2 regions of the Klebsiella quasivariicola genome follow, and region 1 is predicted to be linked to the other one. Evidence: predicted binding sites of a transcription regulator. Region 1 holds the regulator's gene; the other holds the start of a gene.
What was found. Region 1 encodes LexA, which represses DNA repair genes until DNA is damaged. Its sites were predicted from a motif close to TNCTGTATGTACATACAGNA; they were not measured.

Region 1 (8,670 bases):
GCACAGCCTTTAGGTGCATCCCGCGGGATGCACCTTTTTTTGCACGCGCGGCAGCCTGTTGCATGGCTGTTGCGTGAATGATCGTATATTGACGTTTGCCCGCCACCAACCGCCTATTCTGCGATACAATGCTTTCACGTTATGTACCGGAGAATCAGGCATGTCCCATCCTGCGCTTACGCGACTGCGTGCGCTGCGCTATTTTGCCGTTATGCCCCCCCTGGCGCCGCCGCTGAGTGACTGGCTGCTGCTGGAGGACTCAATGACCCAGCGCTTTGAACAACAAGGAAAGCAGGTCACCGTGACCCTGGTTAACGAAGGGTATATCGGACGTGAGGCGCTGGCTGATGAAGCGGCGCTGCTGCCCGCCGAGCCGCGCTACTGGCTGCGGGAGATTATACTCAATGCCGATGGTGAGCCCTGGCTGGCCGGGCGCACGGTGGTGCCGGAGTCGACGCTGTGTGGTCCGGAGCTGGCGCTACAGCAGCTCGGGCAGACCCCGCTGGGCCGATACCTGTTCACGTCGTCGACGTTAACCCGCGATTTTATTGAAATTGGTCGCGATGCAGCGCTGTGGGGACGTCGTTCCCGCCTGCGGCTGAGCGGCAAACCCCTGTTGCTGACCGAGCTGTTTTTGCCTGCGTCGCCGTTGTACTGAGAGGAAGAAAAAAATGGAGTGGAGTCTGTCGCAGAATAAGCTGTTGGCGTTTCATCGCCTGATGCGCACTGACAAACCGATCGGCGCCTTGCTGCTGCTGTGGCCGACGCTGTGGGCGCTGTGGGTGGCCTCGCCGGGCGTCCCGCCGCTGTGGATCCTGGCGGTATTTATCGCTGGCGTCTGGCTGATGCGCGCTGCCGGCTGCGTGGTGAATGACTATGCCGATCGAAAATTTGATGGTCACGTGAAGCGTACCGCCCGTCGTCCGCTGCCGAGCGGCGATGTCACCGAGAAAGAGGCGCGAACGCTGTTTATCGTGCTGGTGCTGCTCTCCTTTCTGCTGGTACTCACCCTCAACACCATGACCATTCTGCTGTCAGTGGCGGCGCTGGCGCTGGCATGGGTCTACCCGTTTATGAAGCGCTACACCCATCTGCCGCAGGTGGTGCTGGGGGCCGCCTTTGGCTGGTCGATCCCGATGGCCTTCTCGGCCGTCAGTGAATCACTGCCGCTGAGCTGCTGGCTGATGTTCCTCGCCAACATTCTGTGGGCGGTAGCCTACGATACCCAGTATGCGATGGTGGATCGCGATGACGACCTCAAGATCGGCATTAAATCGACGGCGATCCTGTTCGGCGAAAACGATCGACTGATTATCGGTATTCTGCAGGTAGCCGTGCTGGCGCTGATGGGCGCGGTGGGTTGGCTGAATGGGCTGGGCTGGGAATATTACTGGTCGCTGTTCGTGGCGGCGGGCCTGTTTGGCTGGCAGCAGAAGCTTATCTTCAATCGCGACCGCGATAACTGCTTTAAAGCGTTTATGAACAATAACTACGTCGGGCTGGTGCTGTTCCTGGGCCTGGCGATGAGCTACCTGTAACTCCCTGTCTACTTCCCCCCGGCATCGCGGGGGGAAGTGAGGGCAGCAACCGCCGCGTTACGCGTCGTCCTGCGTGACGCTTTCAATGGTCAGACGCACATCCGATGTAATCAAATCCGCCAGCATCCGGTAGACCTTCAGGGTCTCTTCCGGCTCGGCGTCGCCAGTGTCGCTGATATAGCCTTCATCACGCAGGGTCAACACCAGGGTGCTGAACACCGCTTTGTCGAAGAACTCCGGCGCATTGATACCGTGCAGTACCGACAGACGCTGGGCCACGGTACGACTCTCTTTTTCCAGCGAACTGCGGTTGATCGACGGGTTGGCGCTCAGCAGCCAGAAGGTGATGGCATAGCGCTGCAGCGTCTCGCGCGCGCCGGCGGCCAGCAGCTGCAGGGAGCGCGAATGAGACGGGTTGAGGCTCATCACATCGCCATCGACGACGATCAGCTCCTGACGCAGCATCTCGGCAATCAGCGCATCCACCACTCCGGCCAGCTCCGCTTTTTCCCAGCGCAGGAACAGCTCGGCTTTGAGGAACGGATAGAGCGTTTCGACATGGCGCAGCACTTCGGCGCGGCTGAGGTGGCGATGCTGAGTTACCAGGGCGGCTAACAGCGACGGCATCACCAGCATATGGGCGATGTTGTTGCGATAGTAGGTCATCAGTACCGCCTGCTCGCGCGGCAGAATGATGATATCGCCGATGGTGTCCTTCTCGACCTCGAACTTGTTCATCTGCAGCGCGTGGTCGATGAGCTCACTGGCCGAAGCGGACGGCGCGGTGGCATCTGGCGCATAGGGCACATTGCGCAGCAGCGCGAGGTAGCACTCCAGCTGTTGGGTCAGTTGCTCCCGGGTCAGCGAACGCTGACGCGAGGCCAGCAGCGCCGTACAGCACAGGTTCATGGCGTTGGCCGCGCCAGCGTTGTTGATGCGCACCATCAGGTCAGCGGCAATGTTATTTACCGTCGGCGTCAGCCAGGAAGGGCGGACCGCTTCGATCGGGTCGATTGCTTCCCGCCACTCCGGCACATGGTGGTTCAGGTAGGTCATCAGCGGCAGCGGTTCGCCGAAGTTAACGTAACCCTGGCCAAGATTGCGCAGCTTACTTAAGCCACGCACCATCTGCGGCAGACTCTCTTTCTCTTTGGTGGCGCCGCGCAGCTCCTTGGCATAGGTTCCGACCTCCATCACGTGCTCATAGCCGATGTAAATCGGTACCAGAGTGATCGGTCGGGTGCCGCCGCGCAGCATCGCCTGGATGGTCATCGACAGCGTACCGGTCTTCGGATCGAGCAGCCGGCCAGTACGGGAGCGGCCGCCTTCCACAAAGTACTCCACCGAATAACCACGGCTGAACAGTTCGCCAAGGTATTCGCGGAACACGGTGGAATAGAGCTTGTTGCCCTTAAAGGTACGGCGAATAAAGAAGGCGCCGAGGCGACGGAAGATCGGCCCGGCTGGCCAGAAGTTGAGGTTGATGCCCGCCGCGATATGTGGGGGGACCAGTCCCTGATGGTACAGGACATAGGAGAGCAGCAGATAGTCCATGTGGCTGCGGTGGCAGGGGACATAGACAATTTCATGGCCGTCGTGCGCCAGCTGGCGTACGCGCTCGGCGTTATGCACGTTGATACCCTGGTACAGACGGTTCCAGGTGAAGCCGAGAATGCGATCGGTCAGGCGGATCATCTCGTATGAGAAGTTCGCCGCAATCTCTTCCATCAGCGCGATAGCGTTCTGCTGGGCCTTCTCGTGGGAAATCTTCTTACTGCGCGCTTCGTCTTCTACCGCGCGGGCGATCGCTTTCGAGGCCAGCAGTTTATTAAACAGATCCTGGCGGGCTGGCAGACGCGGGCCGACGGCGGCCAGGCGCTGGCGGGCAAAGTGCATGCGGGCGACGCGAGCCAGCTTCTGAGCGATGATCTTATCGGTACCATGCTCATCGGCCATGCGGCGCAGCGACACGGAAGGCGAGAAACGCACGAAGCTGTCGCGGCCGAGCCAGGAGACGGCGAAAAATTTCTGGATACCGTTGAGCATCCGCAGCGGCGGATTAACTTCCCCTTTCTCGCGACCCGGCGAGCGGCCAAACATCACCGAGACCGGCACCATTTGCACATCGAGATCCGGATGGTTGCGGTGCAGATCGAGGTAGTCGTGGAACAGCTTGATGGACTCTTCTTTTGGCGTGTAATAGGTAAACACGCGTGGCCCGCCGTGGATGAATACGTAACGCGGCAGCAGCGTGCCGTCGATCTCCAGCGGTTCAAACGGGTCAGGTAAATCATGCGCCAGGCATTGGGCGCGCAGCGTCAGCAGGTCCGCCTTCGAGTTATAGGGCAGGACGTACATGATCGGACGCGAGGTATCGAGTCCTAATTCCTGGGCGGGTTCTGCCGGAATAGACTTGCTTTTTACCAGCACCCGTAATGGTAAATTCAGTAATTTATAGTAAATTCGTTGCCAGCCGGACATAAACGATGTGAAGCCTCTGGTTAATCATGCAAATGCGCGGCAAGAATAACAGAAAGCGGGCAAAATTTCCGTTACCGCGCGGCAAACGCGTACACTCATCGACGTCATTTACATAAAAAAGGTTTTGTGATGGCCAATAATACCACCGGGTTAACCCGAATCATTAAAGCGGCAGGTTACTCCTGGAAAGGATTTCGCGCGGCGTGGGTCAACGAGGCCGCGTTTCGTCAGGAGGGCGTCGCCGCCATCGTGGCCGTCGCGATCGCCTGCTGGCTGGACGTCGACGCCATCACCCGCGTATTGCTGATTGGCTCGGTCCTGCTAGTGATGATAGTCGAAATTCTCAACAGCGCGATTGAGGCGGTTGTGGATCGTATCGGCTCGGATTTTCACGAGCTTTCAGGGCGCGCCAAAGATATGGGGTCGGCGGCGGTTCTGCTGGCGATTATCATCGCGCTGATCACCTGGGGGATGCTGCTGTGGAGCCATTATCACTAACGTTCTTCGCTAACCCTCGCAAAATCTAAACAATCTGCCGATTTTTGTGTGCCATGTGGTTCCAAAATCACCGTTAGCTGTATATACTCACAGCATAACTGTATATACACCCAGGGGGCGGAATGAAAGCGTTAACGACCAGGCAGCAAGAGGTGTTTGATCTCATTCGGGATCATATCAGCCAGACGGGCATGCCGCCGACGCGTGCGGAAATTGCTCAGCGCTTGGGGTTCCGTTCCCCAAACGCGGCGGAAGAACACCTGAAAGCGCTGGCGCGTAAAGGCGCGATCGAGATCGTCTCCGGTGCCTCTCGCGGTATTCGTCTGTTGACGGAAGAAGAGCACGGCCTGCCGCTGATCGGCCGCGTTGCCGCCGGTGAACCGCTGCTGGCGCAGCAGCATATTGAAGGCCACTATCAGGTCGACCCGTCGATGTTTAAACCCAACGCCGATTTCCTGCTGCGCGTCAGCGGGATGTCGATGAAAGACATCGGCATTCTGGATGGCGATCTGCTGGCAGTCCATAAAACCCAGGACGTGCGTAATGGCCAGGTCGTCGTCGCGCGCATTGACGAGGAAGTGACGGTGAAACGCCTGAAAAAACAGGGTAACGTCGTCGAACTGCTGCCGGAAAACAGCGAGTTTTCTCCGATCGTCGTCGATCTGCGCCAGCAGAGCTTCACCATTGAAGGCCTGGCCGTCGGCGTGATCCGTAACGGGGAGTGGCTGTAACTCCCGTCTTAACGCAGCGTCATCATGATGCATGACGCTGCGATGTTTCTCCTCTGTCTGGTCCCTCTTCATGCTGCTCAACGCCGCCGATAAAGCACTGTGGCGCCTCGCGCTACCCATGATTTTCTCCAATATCACCGTTCCGCTGCTGGGGTTGGTGGATACGGCCGTGATTGGCCACCTGGACAGCCCGGTATACCTCGGCGGCGTGGCGGTCGGGGCGACGGCCACCAGTTTCCTTTTCATGCTGCTGCTGTTTCTGCGTATGAGCACCACCGGGCTGACCGCGCAGGCCTGGGGCGCCAAAGATCCGCAGCGCCTGGCGCGGGCGCTGGTGCAGCCGCTGGCGCTGGCGCTGGGTGCCGGGGTGCTGATTATTGCGCTACGCCTGCCGCTGATTAACCTTGCCCTGCATATTGTCGGCGGCAGTGAGGCGGTGCTTGAGCAGGCGAGACGGTTTCTCGAAATCCGCTGGCTCAGCGCACCCGCCTCGCTGGCCAATCTGGTGCTGCTCGGCTGGCTGCTGGGCGTCCAGTACGCCCGGGCGCCGGTGATTCTGCTGGTGGTGGGTAATCTGCTCAATATTGTGCTCGACCTGTGGCTGGTGATGGGCCTGCGGATGAACGTCCAGGGGGCGGCGCTGGCCACGGTTACCGCCGAGTACGCAACCCTGATCATTGGCCTGGTGATGGCGAAGCGAGTGCTGACGCTGCGCGGCGTGTCGCTGCTGATGTTAAAAAATGCCTGGCGCGGGGATCTGCGCCGGCTGCTGGCGTTGAATCGGGATATCATGCTGCGCTCTCTGCTGCTGCAGCTCTGTTTTGGCGCACTGACCGTGTTCGGCGCCCGTCTGGGCAGCGACATTGTGGCGGTTAACGCGGTACTGATGACCATGCTGACCTTTACCGCCTATGCGCTGGATGGCTTTGCCTATGCCGTGGAGGCCCACTCCGGCCAGGCCTACGGCGCCCGCGACGGTAGCCAGCTGCTGGAAGTCTGGCGGGCGGCCTGCCGGCAGTCTGGCATGGTGGCGCTGGCGTTTGCCCTGATTTACAGCCTGGCGGGGGAGTACATCATCGCTCTGCTAACCTCGCTGCCTTCTCTGCAGCAGCTGGCCGATCGCTATCTGATCTGGCAGGCCATCCTGCCGGTGGTCGGCGTCTGGTGCTATCTGCTGGACGGCATGTTTATCGGCGCCACGCGCGGCGCAGAGATGCGTAACAGTATGGCGGTAGCCGCGGCGGGGTTTGCTGTAACGCTGCTTTCGGTCCCACTGCTCGGTAACCATGGTCTGTGGCTGGCGCTGGCGGTGTTCCTCGCCCTGCGCGGCCTGTCGCTGGCGCTGATCTGGCGTCGCCACTGGCGGCGCGGCACCTGGTTTAACTAATCATTTCCGTTCATCGCGGCTAGCCGTGAATTCCCGCGGTTGCGCGCCGCTTACCGGGGCAGCTCAGTGGCCCGGCTCAGGGTAGCGTAAGCCGGGAAAATCCCCTCAGCCTTATCAATCGGTAGGATGGTTAAAAATTCCGAATAACGAATCCACCCCAGCATTCTCATCTATAGTTAATACCATGTCCGGCACAAAACGGGCTGTAAACCCACCGAATGATGAGGACGTTATCATGAATAAAGACGAAATCGGCGGTAACTGGAAACAGTTGAAAGGTAAAGCCAAGGAACAGTGGGGCAAACTTACCGATGATGATATGACCGTAATCGAAGGGAAGCGCGACCAGCTGGTCGGCAAAATTCAGGAGCGTTACGGCTATGCGAAGGATCAGGCTGAGAAAGAAGTCTCAGACTGGGAGCATAAGAACGACTACCGCTGGTAGCGTTCCCTGACCCGAAGAGTGAAGCATTTGTGTTAGTGCCTGTCTGAATGGCGCAGGGACGCGCCGTTAACCCTTTTTCCCGCTGCGGCTCACGCTCAGCGGGCTTTCTTTTTGAGCTGGATGGTATGATCGTGCTGGCAGTGTCCCGGTGTGCTGCAGGCTTCCACTTCCACACAACCCGCACAGAGACCGTGGGCTTCAATCACGTTGTGGCGCAGGGCAAAACCCATGCGGGCCGCCAGCGTATGCATGATATCTTCCACCCCTTCCGCCGCTTCCTCTTTTACCACGCCACAGCGGTCGCAGATAAACATGGCCGAGCTGTGAGTCGGCTGGTCAAACAGATGGCACAGCACATAGCTGTTGGTCGATTCCACCTTGTGAACAAAGCCCTGTTCAAGTAAAAACTCCAGCGCACGGTAGACCGTTGGCGGCTTAGCCTGTGGCTCTTTCTCACGTAGCAGGTCCAGCAGATCGTAGGCGCTTATCGCCCCTTGCTGCAGGCTCATCAGGCGCAACACTTCCAGACGCTGTGGAGTCAGGCGTACGCCGCGCTGCGCACAAAGCTTTTCAGCATGCGCTAACATCTCTTGCGAAGGGGTCTTATCCATGAGCATCCTCAGGTTGCGTGAATTTGAATCTGTTACTTTATCACGTTCCGCGTAAAACACCGAGAGCCGGCGGGTGATACAGGTCATACTTCAGATTGTCGGAACGTGCGCCAGGCACGGGCGCTGGCCGCTTACACCCGCTCAGTACGCGCTTTAGCAGGCTGCCTAAAACCGCCATGCCGAACTTAAACGCAACACGTATAGCCCGGGGTATGCTATATCTGAAGTGTCTCATTTTCGGAAGAAAACGATGAAACGACCTGATTGCATTCGCCACTGGCGCGAACTGGAAGGGCCCGACGATGCCACTTATCCCGACAGCCCGGAGCGTTTTTCCATAGGCGCGCCGCTGGGGCGCGGTTTACGGCTCAACCGGCTGGGGATCCACCACGAGCGGCTGCCGCCGGGGCGGCGCACCTCTTATCCGCATGCGGAGAGCGATGAAGAAGAGTTCATCTATGTGCTGGAGGGTTATCCGGAAGTGTGGATAAACGGCTATCTCTGGAAGCTGGAGCCGGGCGACAGCGTTGGGTTTCCTGCCGGCACCGGCATCTGCCACACCTTTCTCAATAACACCGAGCAGGAAGTTCGCCTGCTGGTGGTGGGCGAAGCCAACAAGAAGTACAACCGCATTTATTACCCGCTCAATCCCGGCTATGCCGCGACGCGCCAGGATCGTTGGGTTGACCATCCGCCGCAGTTCTTCGGACCACACGACGGCAAGCCGCGGAAAAAGTAGTCGTTGCAGGTGAGGGGCGAAGCGCGGCGCAGTATGCGCCTGTGGTGTATCTTTATGCTATAGTAGCGCCCCTTTTTACCCGGATGCTTATTTATTCACCATGATGCCTGAATCAACCTCTTCCGTTTTCCCGGCTCACCGTTTCTCCATCGCGCCGATGCTCGACTGGACCGACAGACACTGCCGCTACTTCCTGCGGCTGCTGTCGCGGCATACGCTGCTGTATACCGAAATGGTGAC
Region 2 (8,670 bases), 120 kb from region 1:
GGCGTTTGCCGAAGCGCAAACCTGTCGTCGTCTGGTGCTGCTGAACTACTTTGGCGAAGGGCGCCAGGAGCCGTGCGGCAACTGTGATATCTGTCTTGACCCGCCAAAGCAGTACGATGGTTTAATGGACGCCCGCAAGGCGCTTTCAACGATTTACCGGGTGAATCAACGCTTCGGGATGGGTTACGTGGTGGAGGTTCTGCGCGGCGCCAACAATCAGCGTATCCGTGAGATGGGCCACGATAAGCTGCCGGTTTACGGTATCGGCCGGGAGCAAAGTCACGAGCACTGGGTGAGCGTGATCCGCCAACTGATCCACCTCGGGCTGGTGACGCAGAATATCGCCCAGCACTCCGCGCTGCAGCTGACCGAAGCCGCGCGACCGGTGCTGCGCGGCGAGGTGCCGCTGCAGCTCGCTGTGCCGCGTATCGTGGCGCTGAAGCCGAAGGCGATGCAGAAATCTTTCGGCGGTAATTACGACCGTAAACTGTTTGCCAAGCTGCGCAAATTGCGCAAAGCGATCGCCGACGAAGAGAATATCCCGCCATACGTGGTCTTCAACGACGCGACGCTTATCGAGATGGCGGAACAGTCGCCACTCACCGCCGGTGAAATGCTCAGCGTCAACGGCGTGGGGACGCGCAAGCTCGAGCGTTTCGGGAAGCCGTTTATGGCGCTGATCCGGGCGCATGTTGATGGCGACGATGAGTAGTCAGCTGGCTGAAAAAGTGCCAGAATAGTTACCCTCTTCATTATTTTCCTGCGAGTTAACTATGCTGATGCTTTTCCTCACCGTGGCGCTGGTGCATATCATTGCGCTGATGAGCCCGGGGCCGGACTTTTTCTTTGTCTCACAAACGGCCATCAGCCGCTCGCGCAGAGAGGCGATGATGGGTGTGCTGGGGATCACCTGCGGCGTAATGATCTGGGCGGGGGTTGCCCTGCTCGGCCTGAACCTGATCCTTGCGCAGATGGCGTGGCTGCATAACATCATTATGGTCGGTGGGGGCCTGTATCTGTGCTGGATGGGCTACCAGATGCTGCGCGGCGCGCTGAAAAAAGAGGCGGTGGCCGCGGCGGAGCCGCAGGTGGAGCTGGCCCGCAGTGGACGCAGCTTCGTGAAGGGACTGCTGACCAATCTGGCGAATCCGAAAGCAATCATCTACTTCGGCTCGGTGTTCTCGTTGTTCGTCGGTGATAGCGTCGGCGCCGGCGCGCGCTGGGGTATTTTCCTGCTAATTATCGTCGAGACGCTGGCCTGGTTTATGGTGGTTGCCAGCCTGTTCGCCCTGCCGGGGATGCGCCGCGGCTATCAGCGGATGGCGAAGTGGATCGATGGTATCGCCGGTACGCTGTTTGCGGGCTTTGGCATCCACCTGATTATCTCGCGTTAACCGGCATGCTGTGTCCCCACCCGGTTGTTTCCGGGTGGGGTTGATATTAGTGACGAAGACGCTGTAGCTCATCGCTGGTCAAACCGGTCATTTCCAGGATCGCATCGTCATCAATGCCGCGATTGAGCATCGCTGCGGCGACCTGTAAAAGGGCCTGTAGTTTTCCTTCTTTGATGCCTTCTTTGATGCCTTTCTCTCTGCCTTCTGCGAGCCACGTTTCTGCCAGAGTCATTAGCATTCCTCCATGCTGCGGCACACGCTGTGCCAGCCCATAAAATAGCGCCCGAATATCCTGTGCTTCTCCCGCCTGAGCCATATATTTTATCAGCACGGCGATTTGTTGTCCGCTCATCTGCTCCAACATTAAGAGGTGGGTCAACTTGTCCAGTAGTTGTGCCATATCGCGTTGGCGAATATGTTTTTGCACCAGCGTCAGGGCCGCCATGCTGCGGTGCTGCATGATGTCGTCGTCGGGGATCACCGTGATATCGACCAGCGGAAACGCCCCGCTATAGAGCTGGCGGGCGGTCTCAGGATCGGCAAAATTATCCAGCCAGCGCATCGACCAGGGATAGGGGCTGCGTCGTCCCTGATAAAAGAGAATAGGGATAACCAGAGGCAGCGTTTTATGGCCGCTCTCCAGGTGCCGTTGCATGGTGGCGACAGCATAGCGCATTAAGCGAAAGGCCATCAGCTTATCAGGTGCGCTCTGGTGCTCGATCAGAACATGGACATAGCCCGCACCGCGGGTGGTTTCCAGCGAATAAAGGATATCGCTGTAGTAAGGCCTGAGATCGTCTTCGAGAAAGCTGCCGGATTCCAGACGCAGGGTATCCAGTTTGCAGATCTGTATTAACGACGAAGGCAGGTGGAGCTCGATAAAATCGCGCGCCGTCTCTACTCGCGAGAGAAAACTTTTAAATACCGCATCATGAGGAGTCGCCGTTTCCGCCATTGCCGTTCATCCATGAATCACGTATCTGGCGGCATCCTGACACGGTGGGTTCAACGCCGATAGCGGGCAAAAAAATTAATTACCCGCTTTGCGTGCCGGCTCGTGCAGAGAGTGCGCGTTTTTTGCCCGGCAAACCTCTCTTTGCGAGCGAGATTCCATGATTCAGGCGTGACGGGCGGAGGCGAGCAGCGCCCCGACCAGCATAAACAGCGAACCAAACACTTTGTTCAACGCCTTCATCTGCTTTGGCCCTTTGATCCAGGCTGAAATGCGCTGCGCCAGGGTCGCATAGCCAATCATCACAATGATATCGACGACGATGGTGGTGACGCCCAGAATGAGATACTGCATCACCTGCGGCTGGTGGGGCAGAATAAACTGTGGAAACAGGGCGGCCAGAAAAACGATGCTTTTAGGATTGGTGAGGTTCACGAACACCGCGCGCTGGAAAAGTTTGCCGCGCGTCTGCGCTTTTGCCAGCGTATTCAGATCGATGGCTCCTGCCGCTCGCCACTGCTGGATCCCGAGCCAGATAAGATAGGCGGCGCCGGCCCATTTCAGCACCTCAAAGGCCAGTACCGAGCGGGAGAAGAGAGTGCCGAGACCAACGCCAACCAGCACGATATGAATGGCCAGCCCAGTCTGCAAACCGGCAATCGACGCCGCCGCGCCGCGATAACCGTGGTTAATGGAGGTGGTCATGGTATTAATCGCTCCGGAACCCGGCGACAGGCTGAGAATAATGGATGTCAGCAGGTAGGCGAACCACCACTCAATGGTCATGAGAAACTCCCTGATTGTCTGTTTTTATGCCACAATACGCTATTGTGTCAGCATTGTGTGATACACGGTAAAAAAACGATTTTCAGCGGTTAACAGGGGTGTAAACCCGATGTTTGGGCAGAAAAAGGACTGGGAAACACGAGAAAACGCGTTTGCGGCCTTTAGTATGGGGCCGCTGACGGATTTCTGGCGACAGCGCGAAGAAGCTGAATTTAAAGGCGTCGACGATGTACCGGTACGCTTTGTCCGCTTTTGCGCGCAACATAACGATCGTTTGGTGCTGATTTGCCCCGGGCGCATTGAAAGCTACGTGAAGTATGCTGAAGTGGCCTACGATCTCTTTCACAGCGGCTTTGACGTGATGATCATTGACCATCGCGGGCAGGGACGCTCGGGCCGCCTGCTCTCAGATACCCACCGCGGACACGTCGTTAACTTCAGCGACTATGTTGATGACCTGGCGGCGCTCTGGCAGCAGCAGGTGGTTCCCGGACACTGGCGAAAACGGTTTATCCTCGCTCACTCTATGGGCGGAGCGATTGCCACGCTTTTTCTGCAACGTTACCAGGCGCATTGCGATGCGATTGCGCTCTGCGCGCCGATGTTCGGAATTATTATTCGGCTGCCGGACTGGATGGTGCGCCATATTCTCGACTGGGCTGAGGGCCATCAGCGCATTCGCGAAGAGTATGCCATCGGCACCGGGCGCTGGCGGGCGCTGCCTTTTGCCGTTAACGTGCTGACACACAGTCGACAACGCTATCGTCGCAACCTGCGCTTCTATGCCGATGAGCCGCGGCTGCAGGTCGGCGGCCCGACCTGGCACTGGGTGCGTGAGGGCATGCTGGCTGGCGACGAAGTGCTGGCGAATGTGGAAAAAGATACCGCCCCGACGCTGCTTTTACAGGCGGAAGAGGAGCGGGTGGTCGATAATCTGATGCACGACCGCTATTGTGAATTACGGGCCGCTGCCGGCCATCCCTGCGAGGGCGGTAAACCGCTCGTCATTGAAGGGGCATATCATGAGATCCTTTTTGAAAAGGACGCTATGCGCTCAGTCGCGCTCAATGCCATCGTCGATTTTTTCAATCGACATACTTAATCCGACGATAACGCTCGTCGCCCTGCTTAGAGGTTAACTTTTTTATGTACCAGGTTGTTGCGTCTGATTTAGACGGCACGCTGCTTTCCCCCGATCATTTCCTGACCCCGTATGCCAAAGAGACGCTGAAGCTGCTCACCGCCCGTGGGATCAATTTCGTTTTCGCCACCGGCCGTCACTACATCGACGTCGGCCAGATCCGCGATAATCTCGGCATCCGGTCGTACATGATCACCTCTAACGGCGCCCGCGTTCACGATAGCGATGGCCAGCAAATCTTCGCCCATAACCTCGATCGCGATATTGCTGCCGACCTGTTTGAGATGGTGCGTAACGATCCGAAAATCGTCACTAACGTCTATCGGGAAGACGAATGGTACATGAATCGTCATCGTCCGGAAGAGATGCGTTTCTTCAAAGAGGCGGTGTTTAACTACAAGCTGTATGAGCCGGGCGAACTGGATCCGCAGGGGATCAGCAAGGTGTTCTTTACCTGCGAGGATCACGAGCACCTGCTGCCGCTGGAGCAGGCGATGAACGCCCGCTGGGGCGATCGGGTAAACGTCAGCTTCTCCACCTTAACCTGTCTTGAGGTCATGGCGGGTGGGGTATCGAAGGGGCATGCGCTGGAGGCGGTGGCGAAAATGCTTGGCTACCGTCTTTCCGATTGCATCGCCTTCGGCGACGGCATGAACGACGCCGAGATGCTGTCGATGGCCGGCAAAGGCTGCATTATGGCCAACGCCCATCAGCGGCTGAAGGATCTGCATCCGGAGCTGGAAGTGATCGGCAGCAACGCCGACGATGCCGTCCCGCACTACCTGCGTAAGCTATACCTCGATTAAAAAAGATTGACGACTGGCTAATAACTGTCCAGTCGTCAACCTGACTCTTCGCTACAATGCCTGTTCTTTACCCAACGAGACGACCATTGTGGCGCTGTTAATTATCACCACTATCCTGTGGGCCTTTTCTTTTAGCCTGATTGGCGAATACCTGGCCGGTAGCGTCGACAGCTATTTTTCGGTGCTGATGCGCGTGGGCCTGGCGGCGCTGGTGTTCCTGCCTTTCCTGCGCACGCGCGGCCAGTCTCCACGCACGATCGTGCTTTATATGCTGGTGGGCGCGATGCAGCTTGGCATTATGTATCTGCTGGCTTTCCGCGCCTATCTCTATCTGACGGTTTCGGAATTTCTGCTGTTTACCGTATTTACCCCGCTGTATATCACGCTGATCTATGACCTGCTCAGCGGACGTAAGCTGCGCTGGGGCTATCTGCTGAGTGCCGCGCTGGCAGTGCTGGGGGCGGCGATTATCCGTTATGACAAGGTCAGCGATCACTTCTGGACCGGGCTGTTACTGGTCCAACTCTCAAACCTCTGCTTCGCTATCGGTATGGTGGGGTATAAGCGCCTGATGGAGGTGCGTCCGATGCCGCAGCACAATGCCTTTGCCTGGTTCTATGTCGGGGCCTTTATCGTGGCGGTGGCAGCGTGGTTTATGCTGGGCAACCCCCAGAAGCTGCCGACCACCACGCTGCAGTGGAGCGTGCTGGTGTGGCTCGGCGTGGTGGCTTCCGGGCTGGGTTACTTTATGTGGAACTATGGCGCCACCCAGGTGGATGCCGGCACGCTGGGGATCATGAACAATGTCCATGTCCCCGCTGGTCTACTGGTTAACCTTGCCATCTGGCAGGAGCAGCCGCACTGGCCGAGCTTTATTAGCGGAGCGTTGGTGATCCTGGCCTCGCTGTGGGTCCATCGCCGCTGGGTCGCTCCGCACTCCGGACAAACGGCAGGTGATCGCAGGCGTGGTTCCGCGCAGAGCGAATAAACGCTTCGGTGACCGGTTGACGCTGTTCGCCATCGCGGACGGCCGCGTACAACCGGCTCCATAATCCCTCACCCAGGGTTTTGGTGACCACCAGGCCCTGGCGTTCAAAGCTTTCCACCACCCAGTGCGGCAGCGCGGCGATGCCCATCCGGGCAGCCACCATCTGGATCAGCAACAGCGTGTTATCGACGCTTTTCAGCTGCGGGCTGATGCCGGCCGGCTGCAGGAAGTGACGCCAGATATCGAGGCGCCCGCGCTGCACGGGATAAATCAACAGCGTTTCCGCGGCCAGATCCTCCGGGGTAACCAGCGTCTTCATAGCTAACGGATGCTCGGGCGCCAGCACCAGACGCACCTCAAAATCAAACATCGGCGAGTAGTGCAGGCCGCTGCGCGGCAGGATATCGGAGGTCATCACCAGATCCAGTTCGCCCTGCTGCAGCGCAGGCTGCGGGTCGAAGGTGACGCCGGAATGGAAGTCGACCTCCACATGTGGCCAGCGGGCGCGGAAATTCTCCAGCGCCGGCGTCAGCCACTGAATACAGCTGTGACATTCGATAGCCAGGCGCAGTTTGGTCTGCTGCGGTTCGTTACAGTCCTGCAGGGCGCGAGCGATCTGCGGCAGCACTTGGTTGGCCAGCTGTAAGAGGATCTCCCCCTGAGGGGTAAAACGCAGCGGTTGGCTCTTACGCACAAAGAGACGAAAGCCAAGGCGCTGTTCCAGATCGCTGAACTGGTGAGACAAAGCGGACTGGGTCTGGTGCAGGGCCGCTGCCGCACCCGCCAGTGAACCGCTGTTCCGCAACGCTTGCAGCGTTTTCAGATGTTTAATTTCGATCATGAAAGTCCTTCACTTCGCCATGAGCAATTTGCGCTTGAGGAATATACAGTAACTGTCAATTATGGATGTGTAAACATCTGGACGGCTAAATCCTTTATCTTTCGAATTTATGGTGCGTTGGCAGCACTTCCTCACCCCAGTCACTTACTTCAGTAAGCTCCTGGGGATGAGCAAGTTTGCCGCCTTCCCTAAATCCGAAATCTTTCGGATTGCAATTATGAGGCTCAAAAAATGACAATTATTAACCACACCCTTGGTTTTCCTCGCGTTGGCCTGCGCCGCGAGCTGAAAAAAGCGCAAGAGAGCTACTGGGCGGGCAACGCCACTCGCGAGGAACTGCTGGCGGTAGGCCGTGAGCTGCGCGCCCGTCACTGGGAGCAGCAGAAACAGGCGGGCGTTGATCTGCTGCCGGTGGGGGATTTCGCCTGGTACGACCATGTTCTGACTACCAGCCTGCTGCTTGGCAACGTGCCGGCTCGTCATCAGAACAAAGACGGATCCATCGACATCGATACCCTGTTCCGCATTGGCCGCGGCCGCGCGCCGACTGGCGAACCGGCCGCCGCTGCGGAAATGACCAAATGGTTCAACACCAACTATCACTATATGGTGCCGGAGTTCGTGAAGGGCCAGCGGTTCGCACTGACCTGGACCCAGCTGCTGGATGAAGTAGACGAAGCGCTGGCGCTGGGCCACAACGTGAAACCGGTGCTGCTGGGGCCGGTAACGTACCTGTGGCTGGGTAAAGTGAAAGGCGAACCGTTTGATCGTTTGAGCCTGCTGAATGCCATCCTGCCGGTTTACCAGCAGGTGTTGGCCGAACTGGCGAAGCGCGGCATCGAGTGGGTACAGATTGATGAACCGGCGCTGGTGCTGGAGCTGCCGCCTGCGTGGCGGGAGGCCTTTAAACCGGCTTATGACGCCCTGCAGGGCCAGGTGAAGCTGCTGCTGACCACCTATTTTGAAGGAATTAGCGACAATCTCGCGACCATTGCTGCGCTGCCGGTTCAGGGGCTGCATGTTGACCTGGTGCACGGCAAAGATGATGTTGCCGAACTGCACAACCGCCTGCCGGCCGACTGGCTGTTGTCCGCGGGCCTGATCAATGGGCGTAACGTCTGGCGCGCCGATCTCACTGAAAAGTATGCGCTAATTAAAGACCTCGTCGGTAAACGCGACCTCTGGGTCGCGTCATCCTGCTCTCTGCTGCATAGCCCGATCGATCTGAGCGTAGAGACGCGCCTTGATGCGGAAGTGAAGAGCTGGTTTGCCTTCGCTTTGCAGAAGTGTGGTGAGCTGGCGCTGCTGCGCGATGCGCTGAACAGCGGCGATACGGCGGCGATTACCGAGTGGAGCGCGCCAATCCAGGCCCGTCGCCATTCGACCCGCGTGCACAACGCGGAAGTGGAAAAACGGCTGGCGGCGATCACCGCTCAGGACAGCCAGCGTGCCAGCCCCTACGAGGTTCGCGCGCAGGCACAGCGCCAACGCTTTAAGCTGCCGGCGTGGCCGACCACCACCATCGGGTCATTCCCGCAGACGACCGAGATCCGCAGCCTGCGCCTGGACTTCAAAAAGGGCAACCTTGACGCCAGTCATTATCGGAAGGGGATTGCGGAACATATTAAGCAGGCGATCGTCGAACAGGAGCGGTTGGGTTTAGACGTACTGGTGCACGGGGAAGCCGAGCGCAATGATATGGTGGAATACTTCGGTGAACATCTGGACGGTTTTATCTTCACGCAAAACGGCTGGGTGCAGA

Region 2: metR (HTH-type transcriptional regulator MetR) is a predicted target of LexA. The motif match lies at 6,940-6,959, and genes of this name have one in related genera.

Annotation. Positions count from the first base shown of each region.
Region 1 is NZ_CP022823.1:5,181,933-5,190,602, reverse strand. Features, by position in the region: gene ubiC (chorismate lyase) at 161-658, shown strand; gene ubiA (4-hydroxybenzoate octaprenyltransferase) at 672-1,538, shown strand; gene plsB (glycerol-3-phosphate 1-O-acyltransferase PlsB) at 1,596-4,019, opposite strand; gene B8P98_RS26085 (diacylglycerol kinase) at 4,149-4,517, shown strand; gene lexA (transcriptional repressor LexA) at 4,640-5,248, shown strand; gene dinF (MATE family efflux transporter DinF) at 5,319-6,635, shown strand; gene B8P98_RS26070 (CsbD family protein) at 6,871-7,080, shown strand; gene zur (zinc uptake transcriptional repressor Zur) at 7,176-7,691, opposite strand; gene B8P98_RS26060 (cupin domain-containing protein) at 7,942-8,430, shown strand; gene dusA (tRNA dihydrouridine(20/20a) synthase DusA) at 8,531-8,670, shown strand, end outside.
Region 2 is NZ_CP022823.1:5,306,072-5,314,741, reverse strand. Features, by position in the region: gene recQ (ATP-dependent DNA helicase RecQ) at 1-712, shown strand, start outside; gene rhtC (threonine export protein RhtC) at 774-1,394, shown strand; gene B8P98_RS26705 (Rpn family recombination-promoting nuclease/putative transposase) at 1,441-2,349, opposite strand; gene rhtB (homoserine/homoserine lactone efflux protein) at 2,512-3,132, opposite strand; gene pldB (lysophospholipase L2) at 3,242-4,234, shown strand; gene yigL (sugar/pyridoxal phosphate phosphatase YigL) at 4,279-5,079, shown strand; gene B8P98_RS26685 (carboxylate/amino acid/amine transporter) at 5,168-6,067, shown strand; gene metR (HTH-type transcriptional regulator MetR) at 5,955-6,908, opposite strand; gene metE (5-methyltetrahydropteroyltriglutamate--homocysteine S-methyltransferase) at 7,140-8,670, shown strand, end outside.